Regions from separate parts of the Bacillus pacificus genome, predicted to be linked through region 1. Evidence: predicted binding sites of a transcription regulator. Region 1 holds the regulator's gene; the other holds the start of a gene.

The links. The regulator NrdR, encoded in region 1, represses ribonucleotide reductase genes. The targets are predictions, from matches to a motif close to AACACNATATATNGTGTT.
Region 2: a site for NrdR is predicted at 3,737-3,754, ahead of LMD38_RS09085 (anaerobic ribonucleoside triphosphate reductase). Genes of this name have one in related genera too.

Annotation. Positions count from the first base shown of each region.
Region 1 is NZ_CP086328.1:762,629-770,277, reverse strand. It holds gene thrS (threonine--tRNA ligase) at 1-90, opposite strand, end outside; T-box leader at 138-366, opposite strand; gene ytxC (putative sporulation protein YtxC) at 398-1,279, opposite strand; gene dnaI (primosomal protein DnaI) at 1,560-2,498, opposite strand; gene LMD38_RS04025 (replication initiation and membrane attachment family protein) at 2,532-3,938, opposite strand; gene nrdR (transcriptional regulator NrdR) at 4,066-4,527, opposite strand; gene speD (adenosylmethionine decarboxylase) at 4,813-5,196, opposite strand; gene LMD38_RS04010 (glyceraldehyde-3-phosphate dehydrogenase) at 5,584-6,612, opposite strand; gene coaE (dephospho-CoA kinase) at 6,722-7,324, opposite strand; gene ytaF (sporulation membrane protein YtaF) at 7,376-7,649, opposite strand, start outside.
Region 2 is NZ_CP086328.1:1,732,406-1,740,054, forward strand. It holds gene LMD38_RS09050 (FbpB family small basic protein) at 81-224, shown strand; gene sspN (acid-soluble spore protein SspN) at 268-402, shown strand; gene tlp (small acid-soluble spore protein Tlp) at 502-699, shown strand; gene LMD38_RS09065 (glycoside hydrolase family 18 protein) at 728-2,020, opposite strand; gene LMD38_RS09070 (acyl-CoA thioesterase) at 2,130-2,549, shown strand; gene LMD38_RS09075 (HesB/YadR/YfhF family protein) at 2,576-2,866, opposite strand; gene plsY (glycerol-3-phosphate 1-O-acyltransferase PlsY) at 2,975-3,571, opposite strand; gene LMD38_RS09085 (anaerobic ribonucleoside triphosphate reductase) at 3,797-5,653, shown strand; gene nrdG (anaerobic ribonucleoside-triphosphate reductase activating protein) at 5,650-6,102, shown strand; gene LMD38_RS09095 (response regulator transcription factor) at 6,121-6,798, shown strand; gene LMD38_RS09100 (S1C family serine protease) at 7,001-7,649, shown strand, end outside.

The DNA of each region.
Region 1 (7,649 bases):
AATAGAAGCTGCGATTTCTTCAGTTGTTACGCCTTTTGGAAACTCCTTCACAGCTCCATCAGGGAAAGTAATTTTAACTACATCTGCCATCACTGGTCACTCCTCTTTTTCTCAAAATAAAAAACACTCATCCCGTAAAAAGGGACGAGTGTTGAATTCGTGGTTCCACCCTTGTTCCAATTAACATAATTGTTAATTGCTCAAGTTCAACATAACGGTGTTGTCCGTTAGCAATTACTAGAAAAACCGTTCACTGCTAAAGTTTAGAGGTGGTAAGTAATAATCCCGTACTAGGAAGCTCACACCCTAAGGCTTCCCTCTCTGAAAATCGTAGAAAACTACTCATGTCCTCATCATGACATTTCAATATATTTCATTTATGTAGGTAATTATATGCTCAAAAACTTAGAAAATCAAGGGCGTTACCTTTATTTTTTAAATTTTTCACATTGCGCTCAAACTCATGTAATCCATGTAATTGTACCCGTTCTTGAAATACATTTCGCAAAGTAATAATCATATTATGATCTTGTTCCTTCGTATATAAATAAATTTTTTTCGGCGAAATAGAAAGAAGTGGTGCAATTACTTTCGTATCAATATATACATCCTTTTGTTTTAATAAGTCTTCATCTATATATTGAACCAATTTCTCTTGTTTTAAACGTCTACCTTTATCATCATAGAAAATAAAACTTTCATCAAAAATAAGATGGACACATGACAAACGTGATTTCCGGCTACGAACTTGTTGCCGGAGCGTTTCAATAAACATTTGATATTCTTGTTCTAACTTATACTCATCAATTGCCACTTCAGCAAGCTTAGCTACCATTTCCCTATATGTACGAAGACGAAAGCGAACATATGATGAAAACGAGAATGAAAGTGGATCACAAAGCCAGTTATTTAAAGAGGATTTAATATATGATTCAAATGTGTGACGTGTTAATTCACGAGCAATTCCTTTTCTTCTCCCTTTTAAAATCTCTTGTGCCATATGCAATATTTGATGACACTCTTCCTCTTCTTCATAAAAAAACTTCTCTTTTAAGATTGTATATATCCACTCATTTTGTTTCACATTCACAATGAAATATACCATTACCGGCAATAAAATCTTTTCAATATAATTTGATTCACATACTGGTATGTGAATCACCACTTTTTGTTTCTGTAAATACACACTCGTTTCCTTATATAACAGTTCCGCTCTTTTCAGTAGTTGTCTATATACATGCATAGCATCATTTTTTTCTTCGAAGCAAATTTCAATCACTTTTGTCCCCCCTTTTATCCCTGCTCTAAAGGACTGTATCTATACGTTACAAATCCTATAAGAGTCCGTCCCGCGTGAAAGTTCACTCTTAGTAGAATTACATTTCCTATCGTTAGAAAATCCACTCGATATGGCTTGCTAATTTTATATATATTAAGGGAGGGAGAAAAAAATGATACAAGCTACTAGGAATTTTCAATAAGAACTTTTCATTTTATCATTCGACTACTTTAAAAAGCGTTTAACTACGAAAAAAAGAGCAAGCTTCTCAGCTTACTCTTTACTTATGACGACGGTTTTTCCCGCCAATTGGAATTGGTTTCGCTAAATATTTAATTCGCTCCATAATACGAGCTGCTTTCATTTCTTCCGCTTCACCGCGCTGCGTATATGTTAAATGATGTTCTAGCTGTTTAAAATCAAAGTTAGACGTAAAGAACGTCGGTAAGTTTTCTAACATACGGAATTGCAAAATTGCACCGAGTACATCATCACGCACAAAGCTTGACATCGCTTCTGCTCCAATATCATCTAACATTAAAACTTGTACGCGTTTCACCGCATCAATCTTTTCCCCAATTGAATTATCTTGAATCGAACTTTTAATTTCACGTAGAAATTCAGGGAAGTATACGAGCATCGAACTTATTTTCTTTCGAGCAAGCTCATTCGCAATTGCTCCTAACAAATACGTTTTCCCTACACCAAATTTACCGTACAAATATAAACCTTGTACTTTTTTACCAGGTTCATATGTACTTAAAAACTCATTAGCTGCACCAATCGCATCAATACGCGCATCTAAATCTGAAGGGTCTAAGTTTTCCATCGTTGCTTGTAAAATATCAGTTGGCATATATACACTTTGAACGAGCTTTTCATATTTCTTCCTCTCGTCATATGCTACTTTTCTAACACAACGATCATATTGAATATCAATCATCTTCCCTTGGATAACGAGCTTTGGCTCATATCCTTGCAGCATGTTTTTACACGAACCTAGATCCGGACAATCCGCGCAACCTACACTTTGTCCAATATATTCGTATAATTTCACAAGACTGCGTTCAATCATAGACGTTGTTACTTCCCCTTTATGTTCGTCTATAAATTCTTTCACACGCGGATGTGCCATTACTTCCGCCTTTAATACTTCATATCTATTTTTAAAATTTTCATTTTCCATTAACTTTGCAAATGAATTTTGAATATGCTCCATTTTCTCACCTCAAAGAGCGTTCATTCTCTTCTATTAATCACGCTTATATTTTTTTAACACTTCTTCTAATCGTTTTCGTTCGTCCTCTAACGTACTTGCACCTTTTTCAGCACTTACATCTTTTTTCACAGTTTCTTTCTCTTGTTCTTTCGGCTCTTCTTTCAGCCAATCTGGTACCATTTCTTTTCGTACTGTTTTCTTGGATGTACGACCTTTCTTCTTCGTCTCAGCCCATTCTTGATATTGACGATTTTCTTCTTTCGCTAATGCCATTGCTTCAGCAACTGTACCGACCTTTTTACGTGCCCAATGTCCCGCAATCTTCTCCACATACGTTTTCGCAAGTTTCATATCTGAGCGTAGCATAACGTAATAAATAAGTACATTCACAACACCTGGTGTTAACTTTTGATTCATCATTACATCTTCAACAATTTGCAAGTCAGCCTTCGTCGCCTCTGCACCGCCAGAGATTTCTTTCAATAGTTGCTTTGGTGAGATTTCCTCTAACTGTTTGATTAACATCTCTTCTTGCGATGTAGGCTCTTTTTCTTTCATCATACGTGCAGCGTGAGGCTGTACTCTTTCACTTAATACAGGTAACGCTTGACCGTTTTCGAACTGATACCAATCACGCGCTCCTTTTCTAAGCCTTTCGATATCAATTGTCTGCATCTCTGTCACCGCACCAAGAACGATATTTTGCATCGATAACACATCTACATCATACACGTAAGCAAGTGTAATGACACATTCTCGCACTTGATCTGTAATCGCCTTTTTAGGAACAAGAGCGGACAAGCCGTCTACAAATAAGGAGAAATCAAAGAAATCATTCCAAACTTTTGGAGCATCTCCCTTTTCATTACTTGGCATAACTGTCGCTTTTGGAATACGAAGATCTTCTTGCGCATGCTCAAGCTGTCCTGGATTAAACGAACCAAATACATCATTAAAAGAACGCGTAACATTTTCATACGATACAAAATCAAATTCTTCTTCTAAGAAATATTGTTTTACTTGATTATATTTTGTCCGACTCAATCGATTGTATAAAAAAATACTTAAAACAATATCATCAAAAAACTGCTTCGGGGATAAAGGTGGTTGCAGCTCATATATAAACATTCGAATATCTTTTTCTTTCTTAATATATACTTTTAAAAGCCCAATTGCTTCTAACTTTACTCGTTCCTCATACACTTCGGGAAGTTGCATTTGCATGGTCACCATAAGGGAATGGTGCGTATTCTCTTTTCCAAACACACGATCTTGCTCTAACTCTCCCCATAGCGTCATGTACAAGCTAAAAGCTCTACTACCTATTAACGGCTGATATAACATCGTTAACACTTTTCGGTCGTAATTATGCAGTAACCCTTTCGCACTTACTTTATAACGATCAATCGGCAATAGCTCCATCCATGACTGTTTTTCCATTCTTGCTTTTCCTTTCTCTCATCCAATCTTCACTATATAATTTATTAGCGAAAAAGAGCTATTAGCTTTCGCTTCTAGCTCTCTTATCTCATTATTTACGGTATGTAAAGAGAATACAATACAGATTCTACTCTCTTTCTTTTTGCAGTATATCTTTTAATTCTTCAATAAATACATTTAAATCTTTAAATTGGCGATATACAGAAGCAAAACGCACGTAAGCAACATCATCGATATCACGTAGTTCTTCCATAACAATTTCACCAATCATATCACTTTTCACTTCTGATATACCTAAATTACGAAGTTCACGTTCCACACTTTGAGTTACTTCTTCTAATTGTCTTAAAGATACTGGTCTTTTTTCGCACGCTTTAATTAAGCCGCGTAAAATCTTTTCTTTATTAAACTCTTCTCGTGTTCCTTCTTTTTTTACAACGATAAGAGGTGACTCTTCCACTCTTTCAAATGTCGTAAAGCGGCTTAAACAGCTTTCACACTCTCTCCTTCTTCGAATAGAGCGCCCCTCGTCTACCGGACGCGAATCTAACACTCTTGTACCATTATGAGAACAGGATGGACAACGCAATATATTCACTCCTTTACACTATACTCTTTATTTTTCTCTACTTACTTCATCTGACAATATATATACAGTATTATATAACTCATTCTAACTCTCTTACCACTTTAAGTTTAAACGCATTATGTTATCATCTCGGTTCCAAAAATAAGATGCTAGAATAGGGCGTTAACTTATTCGCAAGAGCTCAATTCATTCAACTAACGAGTACGTCATATTTTTCCTTTTTTTCAAACTAAAAAAGAGGTGCATTATACACCTCTTTACATTTTAAATCAATTATGTTCTTTTTTAAAGAGCTTTTGTTTCTCTCTGCTTAATTTCGAAGCTACCAGTGCCTCGAGGAAGCTCGATGCTCTCACGCGTTTTCGCGTTTAAACCTTCTGCAATATATTCTGCAGCAACATTTGGATCAATACGATCCCCACAAGTATAAACATCAATACTCGCGTAACCGTGCTCCGGAAAGCTATGAATTGTTAAATGTGATTCCGAGATAATTACTACTCCACTTACACCTTGTGGTGCAAATTTATGGAAAGCCACCTCACGCACTTCAGCACCAGCTCTTAGTGCTGCATCCACAAATAATTGTTCAATATACGGCATGTCATTAAGCTTGTCGAAATCGCAATCCCAAAGTTCAGCGATCACGTGACGACCCATCGTATCCATAGTATCCATTCTACAGTTCCCCCTTGTAAATTTATTCTAACTGTTCGAATTGAAAACTAATTTGCAATTTGGCTTGCTCCACTACCACGGGGGAAAGTTAGTCCAGAGAGGTCCTAACCCTTTAAGTAGTGACTACGTACCTCAGCTCTTAAGTTTACGAGTGTTAGTATACTTTGTTTATTTTCATTTTGCAACAACAGTTTTTTCGATTTTCTGTCATATTTTCCTCTTTACTTTTCCCTAAAAAAAATAAATGATTCACGAATACAGTAACCTCAACGTTTCGTGGTATGTCCACTTCTAAAAATATACTTATATAATTTTTTTCCTTTTCAGAAAAAAATAAAAAAAAGAGGGCAAATATTCACTTGCCCTCCCCTTATTCAATTAAATATGTTGTACATTTTCTTGTTTCGCTAATTCATCCACAACTAACGTTACAAGATCTACAACACGACGAGAGTAGCCCCACTCGTTATCATACCAAGCAAGTACTTTCACTTTACGATCACCCATTACCATTGTAGATAAACCATCAATAATAGCTGAGTGTGTATTTGTATTAAAGTCAATAGATACTAAAGGCTCTTCGCTAAATTCTACAATGCCTTTTAACGCACCGTTTGCAACAGTTTTGAATGCATCGTTAATAGCTTCTACTGTCACATCGCGTTTTACATCTACTACTAAGTCAACAAGAGACACGTTTGGTGTCGGTACACGAAGTGCCATACCATGAAGTTTTCCATTTAAATGTGGAAGAACTTTTGCTAGCGCTTTCGCAGCACCTGTCGTTGTCGGAATAATTGATTGTCCGCAAGCACGTGCTCTTCTTAAATCTTTATGTGGGTTATCAATATTTTTTTGGTCATTTGTATAAGCGTGAACTGTCGTCATTAAACCGTTTTCAATTCCGAACTGCTCATCTAACACCTTCACAACAGGCGCTAAACAGTTTGTTGTACAAGATGCATTTGAAATAACAGTATGCTTTGTAATATCTAATTGGTCTTCGTTCACACCTACTACAATTGTTACATCTTCATTTTTACCAGGCGCTGTTAAAATAACTTTTTTCGCTCCAGCTTCAACGTGAAGAATTGCTTTTTCTTTTGAATTAAATTTACCAGTTGCTTCAATTACAACTTCAACACCTAAATCTGTCCAAGGCAATTCCTTTGGATCGCGGTTGTTTAAAAGGCGAATCATTTTCCCATCAACTAATAAGTGATCTTCAAATGCTTCTACTGTTCCGTCAAACTTGCCGTGAACTGTATCATATTTAATTAAATGTGCTAACGTTTCAGATGGATAGCTTGCATTGATTGCTACAATTTCGAATGCGCTTTCTTTTATTGCCTGACGAAATACCATTCTCCCAATACGTCCAAATCCATTAATTGCCACACGAGTCATAATATGTTATCCCCCTTGAATGCGTTATACTATTTATCTCCAATCCCAATAATAGTATAACACAAAAAGGGGATATGTCACTAAGCATTTTCATTAATTTCACAATTTTTTAGTCAATAATGTTCCAATTCTTTAAAATCACCTGTAATTGTGTTTTCGTTCCCATAATTGTGCCATCATTATTTATCACTTCATCTGCACGTTTCACTTTTTCTTCTAACGGCATTTGAGATTGAATACGAGCTGTTGCTTCTTCTTCTGAAAAATCGTTTCGCTTCATTAAACGTTCTAATTGCGTACGTGGCTTAACTGCTACAACTAAAACGCGGTCAACGAGACTTGTTAATTTACTTTCAAATAAGAGAGGAATATCTAACACAACCGCTTGCATACCTTCTTTTATGTACATTTCCTTTTGCCTATTCATTTCCTCACGCACTGCAGGATGAACAATTTTGTTTAACTGCAATCGTTTCTCTTCATTATAAAAAACGACACTTCCTAATTTCGGCCGATCCAGTTCCCCATCTTCTTGTAATACTTCCGTTCCAAACACTTCTACAATTTTGTTATATGCTGGCTTTCCTCGTTCTACAACTTCTCGTGCAATAATATCTGCATCAATAACTGGTATACTGAGCTCGCGAAACATTTGAGATACTGTACTTTTTCCGCTTGCAATACCTCCCGTTAATCCAATTACTACTGTCATCATACCCCTCCTCATAATAAAAGGCGCGAAACTAATGTTCCACGCCCGTACTTACATTTTCCAAATTCCAATAATAATGAGTAATACTCCAGGCAGGAATGTAAATTTTTGCAACCATTTCATATTTGATAAAACCGTTCCAAGTTTCATTCCAATAAATAAAAACAAAGAACTCATCACTGCAACTAATATCGCCATCATAGCGGGTGTATACCCTAATAAAGATGCACCAATTCCAGCACCGAATGAATCTACAGAAAGAGCGATACCAAGAAGCAATGCTTCTCCTGCAGAAATGGTGCCTGATTTATCGAAATCTGCTACA
Region 2 (7,649 bases), 970 kb from region 1:
TTTTCTTGCAAATCTGATTAAATAGTTTTTCCTTTGCTCATACTATGTAATAAGAAAGCGAAGGAGAGAGGGGGAACAGCATGAGAAGAAGTCGCCGTAAATCGTTTGACGAGCTTGTGAAAGAAAATAAACAACAATTATTAAGCGATCGCGATGCAATCGATCGCATTGAAGAGCGTATTGAAAAACGTTATGAAATGAAACTTTTTAAGCAAGCTGAATAATTCTTAACACTAGTACGATACTACTGTTAAGGAGGCGATAGTAATGGGTAATCCGAAAAAGAATTCAAAAGACTTTGCACCGAATCATATTGGAACACAATCAAAAAAAGCTGGTGGCAATAAAGGAAAGCAAATGCAAGACCAAACGGGCAAACAACCGATTGTTGATAACGGTTAAAGAAAAGGAGAATATTGTATTCTCCTTTTTTATGTATAAATTTGAGGGAAGATAGGTAATTTAAGATGGTGTGTATATACAATATTAGGAGGAAAGTACATGCCAAATCCAGATAATCGAAGTGATAACGCTGAAAAGTTACAAGAAATGGTGCAAAATACAATTGATAACTTTAATGAAGCAAAAGAAACAGCGGAGCTTTCTAATGAAAAAGACCGTTCTGCTATTGAAGCAAAAAATCAAAGGCGTTTAGAAAGTATTGACTCATTAAAAAGTGAAATCAAAGATGAATCTTAACAGAATGTACAAAAAGGGCTGACTTTTGTCAGCCCTTTTTCGTAATTGTAAAGTTTTCAACGAGTAAACGCCAATTTTGTGGAAATGGCAAGCCAATCTTCCAATAACTAATACCGCCAATGCCTTGTTCTTTCATTAAATTGAATTTACTTTGAATAGATCTCGCATCTTCAAACCAAACTTCGTGTTGTACACCGTTTTCGTCAAAGTAATTGAAATGTGGAGCTTGAGCTGTGAAATCATAGCGGATAGGAACATTGTATTTACGAGCAAGTGCAACAGCTGCAACAGAGCTAACTGCTTTTGCTGGTGGGTTTCCTTGTTTGAACGGAAGTTTCCAATCGAATCCGTATAAATTTTGCCCCATCATAATTTTTTGAGGAGGCATTTGAGATTTTGCGTATTGAAGTACTTCTTTTACAGGACCGATAGGAGAAATAGCCATCGGTGGTCCGCCTTGCCAACCCCAGTCATATGTCATAATGACGACGAAATCAACAATTTGTCCTTGTGCTTTATAATCGTGAGCTTCGAAAAATTTTCCCTTTTGATTGGAACTTGTTTTCGGTACAAGCGTTGTACTTAATGTGTATCCGTTAGGTAAGCGTGTTTTCACATTTCGTAAAAAACGATTATACGCTTCGCGATCTTCGGGTGCAACACTCTCAAAATCGAAATGAATATCTCGCATACCGTACTTCTCAGCAGTTTGCAAAATATTTGTAATAAATTTGTTTTGGATTGTTGCGTCCCGTAAAATAACTGATGTCAGATCGGCACTGAAATTTCCATTTTCAATATTTGTAATAACGAGCATAGGAATGGTGTTGCCTTGCGTTGCAATATTAGCAATTTTAGCTGTTTCAGTTGGTTCTTTTAACGTACCATCTCTTTTTGCCTCGAAGCTGAAGTAAGCTAAGTATGTTAAAAATGGATTAATAGCACGTGTAGCATTAACTAAACTTTCTTTAATAGGTATAGTGGAAGGTTGTAAATAAGCGATGGATTCTACTGCACGTTTCGTCCCTTTCGGTATATATAATTGCTGTCCAACGTGGAGAATGGATTTTAAAGATAAGTTATTCACTTTAGCTAAACTAGCGAGAGGAACGTTATATGTTTGAGAGATTCGATATAGGCTATCGCCAGGCTGTACATAATAATTATTCCCTTTCGTATTCACGATCAGAGCCTGACCAACAACGAGTGTTTCAGCTGGATTTAATCCATTGTCTTTTACTATCTCGTCAGGTGTTGATCCATATTTTGATGCCAAGCTATATACGCTATCACCGCTACGAACCGTTACAATTTGAATCATATGCTTGCTCCTTTCGGTAAAAGATTCACTGTTTTTATTTTATTTTTGATTCCGCTGTATTATGATTAAATGTATGCAAGGTAGCAGAAGTGAAAGAAGGCGAATATATATGTTTGTAGCAGAACATGAAGTTGAAATCCGTTATGCGGAAACAGATCAAATGGGTGTTGTTTACCATTCAAACTATTTAGTGTGGCTTGAATTAGGTCGCACGAAACTTATACAAGATTTAGGGTTTTCATATGTTGAAATGGAGAAAGAAGGAATTATTTCTCCTGTGTTAGATTTGCAAATTTCTTATCGTAAAGCAATGCGTTACGGGGAAAAAGCAATTGTAAAAACGTGGGTTGATACAGTGAGCCCGCTTCGCGTTGTATATGGATATGAAATATATAATGGTGAAGGTGAACTTTGTATTACGGCAAGTACGACAAATATTTGTGCGAAAAAAGAAGGGTTCAGGCCCGTATCATTTAAAAAGTTCTATCCAGAGTGGTATGCGAAATATGAGGAAATTAAGAAAAAATAAAAAAGCGTGGCGGAAGCCACGTTTTTTTATTTTTCATAATTAAATTGCGGGAAATCATCACCGTCGTTAAATGTAACAGATAAATTATGTCCATCGAAGAACCATTCATCATCGCTTTCAATAAAGAAGTTAATACCTTCTTCTTGAATTTGAACAGCAGGATGTGCAGGATCATCTTTACGAATACCTAAAGAAAGTCCTTTTTGCACAGTACTACAACCGCCATATTGTACGAAAAGGCGCAGTGTTTCACCCGATTGTAAGTTTAATTCGTTTTTATACCATTGTGCTGCTTCTTTTGTTACGGAAAGATTCATGTATAGTTCCTCCAAATTATGTTGCTTTTTCTTTAGTATAAAAAATAACGCAAAAAGACGCTATTAATATGCTTCACGTTTTCTTTTTGCGTTATGTGGGTTACGATCTTATTTTTGCTTTTTTGAAAAGTTTGCTTTCGGTTCAGTTTTATTTATAATTCGTCCAATATTTGCACGGTGTTTATAAATAACCATACCTGCTAATAAACACATCGCAATAATGAAGATTTTATCCCCGCTAACAATTGATGCGATAACGGCAACGACAGCTGTTACCATAGAAGAAAGTGATACGTATCTTGTTGTAAATAAAAGGCTGAAAAAGACAACAGCTAAAATTGCAAAAACAACTGGTGAGTAGCATAATAGCACGCCAGCAGAAGTTGCAACTGCTTTACCACCACGGAATTTCGCGAAAATCGGATACACATGTCCAAGAACAGCTGCTAATCCGAACCATAGTGGATGAATGTCTAACGCGAAAATAATCGGTAGACTCGTTGCTAATGTACCTTTTAAAATGTCAGCAATTGTAACGATAAAACCTGCTTTTTTCCCTAGTGTGCGGAATGTATTGGTTCCGCCTAAATTACCGCTTCCGTGCTCACGAATGTCAATTCCATAACCAATCTTTCCAACGACTAGTGCAAATGGAATCGAGCCAAGTAAGTAGGCAACGATAAATAAAAGATATGTAGTAACCATAAGTTCAGTCTCCTTTATTCAAATGTGTTGATAAAGGGTAAAAAGAGTTTTTCCCGTATATTGTACCATACATTTGTAAAGAGCACATTTCTTTTTTGTAAATGAAAAATTCATTATTTCGTGCAAAAAATTTCACAGGAATGTTACATTTCTCACAGAAACACTAAGACTATATGTAGTAACATTTTAATCAAAAGACAACAACATATTGGTGGAGGGTTATAAATGTTACAAAAAAATACACGTGGAGAAGAATTAATGAGAGTATTTGAGACAATAGTCCACGGCAATGAACAAGATTTAATGCAAGAAAATGCAAATGTAGACGGCCGCTCTCCGATGGGAGTAATGGGAACGTTCGCATCTGAGAGTGCGAAATATTACGCTGTTGAAAATTTATTGTCAGATTCAGTGAAAAAAGCGATAAATGAAAATATATTATATCCGCATGACTTAGATTTTTATGCGACTGGAACGACAACTTGTTCGCAAATTCCGTTAGCGCAAATGCTTGCGAACGGTTTTCATACCGGACATGGACATATGAGACAACCGCAAGACATTAAAAGTGCATTAGCTCTTTCATCTATTATTTTTCAAGCGAATCAAAATATGCAGCACGGTGGTCAATCGTTTGCACTCTTTGATGTTGATTTAGCTCCATATGTGAGAAAAACAGTAGAGAGACATAAGAAACGATTACAGTCATATCCGCTTACGAAAGAACAAATAGAAGAATTTGCGTGGAAAGAAACAGAAAATGATACGTATCAGGCGTGTGAAGCTTTTATTCATAATTCAAATAGTATGCATAGTAGGGGCGGGGGACAAGTACCGTTTATTTCTATTAATTATGGAACAGACACATCGAAAGAAGGAAGACTTTTAATTAAACAACTTTTAAAAGCGACACAAGCTGGTCTTGGTAAAGGGGAAACACCAATTTTTCCTATTCAAATTTTTAAAATGAAAAAAGGTGTGAATTTTGAAGAAAGTGATCCGAACTATGATTTATTTGAATTAGCGTTAGAGACAACGGCTGAACGATTATTCCCTAACTTTTCATTTTTAGATGCGCCATTTAATGCTGTGCATTATGATGGAAGACCGGAAAGTGAAGTATGTTACATGGGATGTCGTACTCGTGTTATGTCGAACGTACATGGAGAAGAAACGGCGATTGGAAGAGGGAATTTATCATTTACATCTATTAATTTAGTGAAATTAGCGTTAATTAGTGGTTCAAAAGAAGCGTTTTTTGAAGCGTTAAATTATTATTTAGATGTAGGAATCCAGCAATTATTAGAGAGATTTGAGTATCAATGTACGAAACGAGCAAGAGATTTTCGATTTTTATATTCACAAGGTGTATGGCGCGGTGGAGAAAAGTTACAGCCTGAAGATTCTGTAGCATCGATTTTAAAGCAAGGGACGTTAAGTCTTGGTTTTATCGGTCTTGCGGAGTGTTTAGTAGCTTTAACAGGAAAGCATCACGGAGAAGATGAAGAATCATGGAAACTCGGATATGAAATTATTTCCTTTATGAGAGATAGAATGGATAAAGCGACAGAAGAACATGAACTGAATTTCTCAGTCATTGCAACTCCTGCAGAAGGGTTATCAGGGAAGTTTGTGAAAAAGGATAGGGAAGAATTTGGCGTGATTAGCGGTATAACTAATCATAATTACTATACGAATTCATTCCATATTCCAGTTTATTATAACATGCAAGCGATAAATAAAATTCGTTTAGAAGGCCCGTTCCACGCTCTATGTAACGGGGGACATATTACGTATATTGAACTAGATGGAGCAGCAATGCATAACAAGAAGGCATTAAAACAAATTGTACAAGCGATGGCAGAGAATGGCGTTGGATACGGTTCAATTAATCACCCTGTTGACCGTTGTAAGTGCTGTAGTTATCACGGAGTTATTGGAAATGGATGTCCGAGCTGCGGAAATGAAGATGAGGCTAACATAGAAAGAATTCGCCGTATAACAGGTTATCTTGTAGGAGATATGTCGAAGTGGAATAGTGCGAAACGTAGTGAAGAGATGGATCGGGTGAAGCATAAATGAAAGTGATGAACATCATTCATGATAGTGTAGTAGATGGAGAAGGGTTGCGGACAGTCGTGTTTTTTGCGGGCTGTCCGCATCGTTGTTTCGGTTGCCATAATCCAAAATCGTGGAATATTTGTAATGGAACTGAAATGACAGTAGAAGAAATTGTGAAAGAGATTGCAAGTAATCCATTAACTGATGTAACATTTTCAGGTGGAGATCCATTTTTTCAAGCTGCTGAAGTGAAACAAGTAGCAAGAGCAGTGAAAGATTTGAAAAAAAATTTATGGATGTATACAGGTTATACGTTAGAAGAGATACAGAGTTCTCAAAATAATGATATGATAGAGTTGTTACATTATGGGGATGTTTTAGTCGATGGAAGATTTGAAATCGAGAAAAAAGATTTAACACTTCCATTTCGCGGAAGCTCCAATCAACGTATTATTCGATTGAAAGAGTAAAAAGGCGGGATAGATTATATGAATAAAACAGTATTACTTGTTGAAGATGAAAGAAGATTACGTGAAATTGTTAGCGATTATTTTCGCAATGAAGGCTTTGAAGTAATCGAAGCAGAAGACGGAAAAAAAGCGCTAGAATTATTTGCAGAGCATGAAATTGATTTAATTATGTTAGATATTATGTTACCAGAAATAGATGGATGGTCTGTTTGTAGACGAATTAGAAAAGAATCAGCAGTACCAATTATTATGCTAACAGCACGTTCGGATGAGGATGATACATTACTAGGGTTCGAATTAGGTGCAGATGAGTATGTAACGAAACCTTTCAGCCCGAAAGTGTTAGTAGCTCGCGCGAAGACGTTACTGAAACGTGCGGATGGCGTGGTAGGGGTAGCAGAAGAAAATGCTATGTCTTTAGCTGGAATAGAAGTGAATCGTCTATCTAGAACTGTTTTAGTAGATGGAGAAGAAATTATTTTGACACATAAAGAATTTGAACTTCTCGTTTATTTAATGGAGAACAAAGGAATTGTGTTGTCACGTCAACATTTATTAGATCAGTTATGGGGATATGACTATTACGGCGATGACCGAACGGTTGATACTCATATTAAAAAACTACGAAATAAGCTAGGAGATAAAGCGAAGCATATCGGTACGGTTATTCGTGTTGGTTATAAATTTGAAGAATAACGCGGAACGTATTGTGCGCTTCACTCTAGGAAAATAACAATTTTATATCCTCTTTTGCAGGTAGAATGTACAAAAAATGCTTTTTTTGTCTACAATGTTAAATAAGCGTATTTTTTTAATTGGATTTCACGATGAGTTCACAAGAAGGACACAAAACGTGACTATACTGAAAATACGAATTCACCAGAGAGGGGAAGTAAACATGGGATATTACGACGGACCAAATTTAAATGAAGAGCATAGTGAAACGAGAGAAGTGAGAAAATCGGGCAGTAAAAAAGGCTATTTTTTCACAGGTTTAGTCGGAGCTGTAGTTGGGGCTGTTTCAATTAGTTTTGCAGCACCATATATGCCATGGGCTCAAAATAATGGAGCGGCGGTATCATCATTTAGTTCAGATTCGAAAGTAGAAGGTACTGTAGTTCCTGTTGTCAATAAAGCAAAAAATGAGACTGATTTACCTGGGATGATTGAAGGCGCGAAAGATGTTGTTGTAGGTGTTATTAATATGCAACAAAGCATTGATCCATTTGCAATGCAACCGACAGGTCAAGAACAACAAGCCGGTTCAGGGTCAGGTGTGATTTATAAAAAAGCAGGAAATAAAGCATATATTGTAACAAACAACCACGTAGTAGATGGAGCAAATAAACTTGCTGTAAAACTAAGTGATGGTAAAAAAGTAGATGCAAAGCTTGTAGGGAAAGACCCTTGGTTAGATTTAGCGGTTGTAGAAATTGATGGATCTAATGTAAATAAAGTTGCCACTTTAGGTGATTCAAGTAAAATCCGTGCGGGTGAAAAAGCAATTGCGATCGGTAACCCACTAGGGTTTGATGGAAGTGTAACGG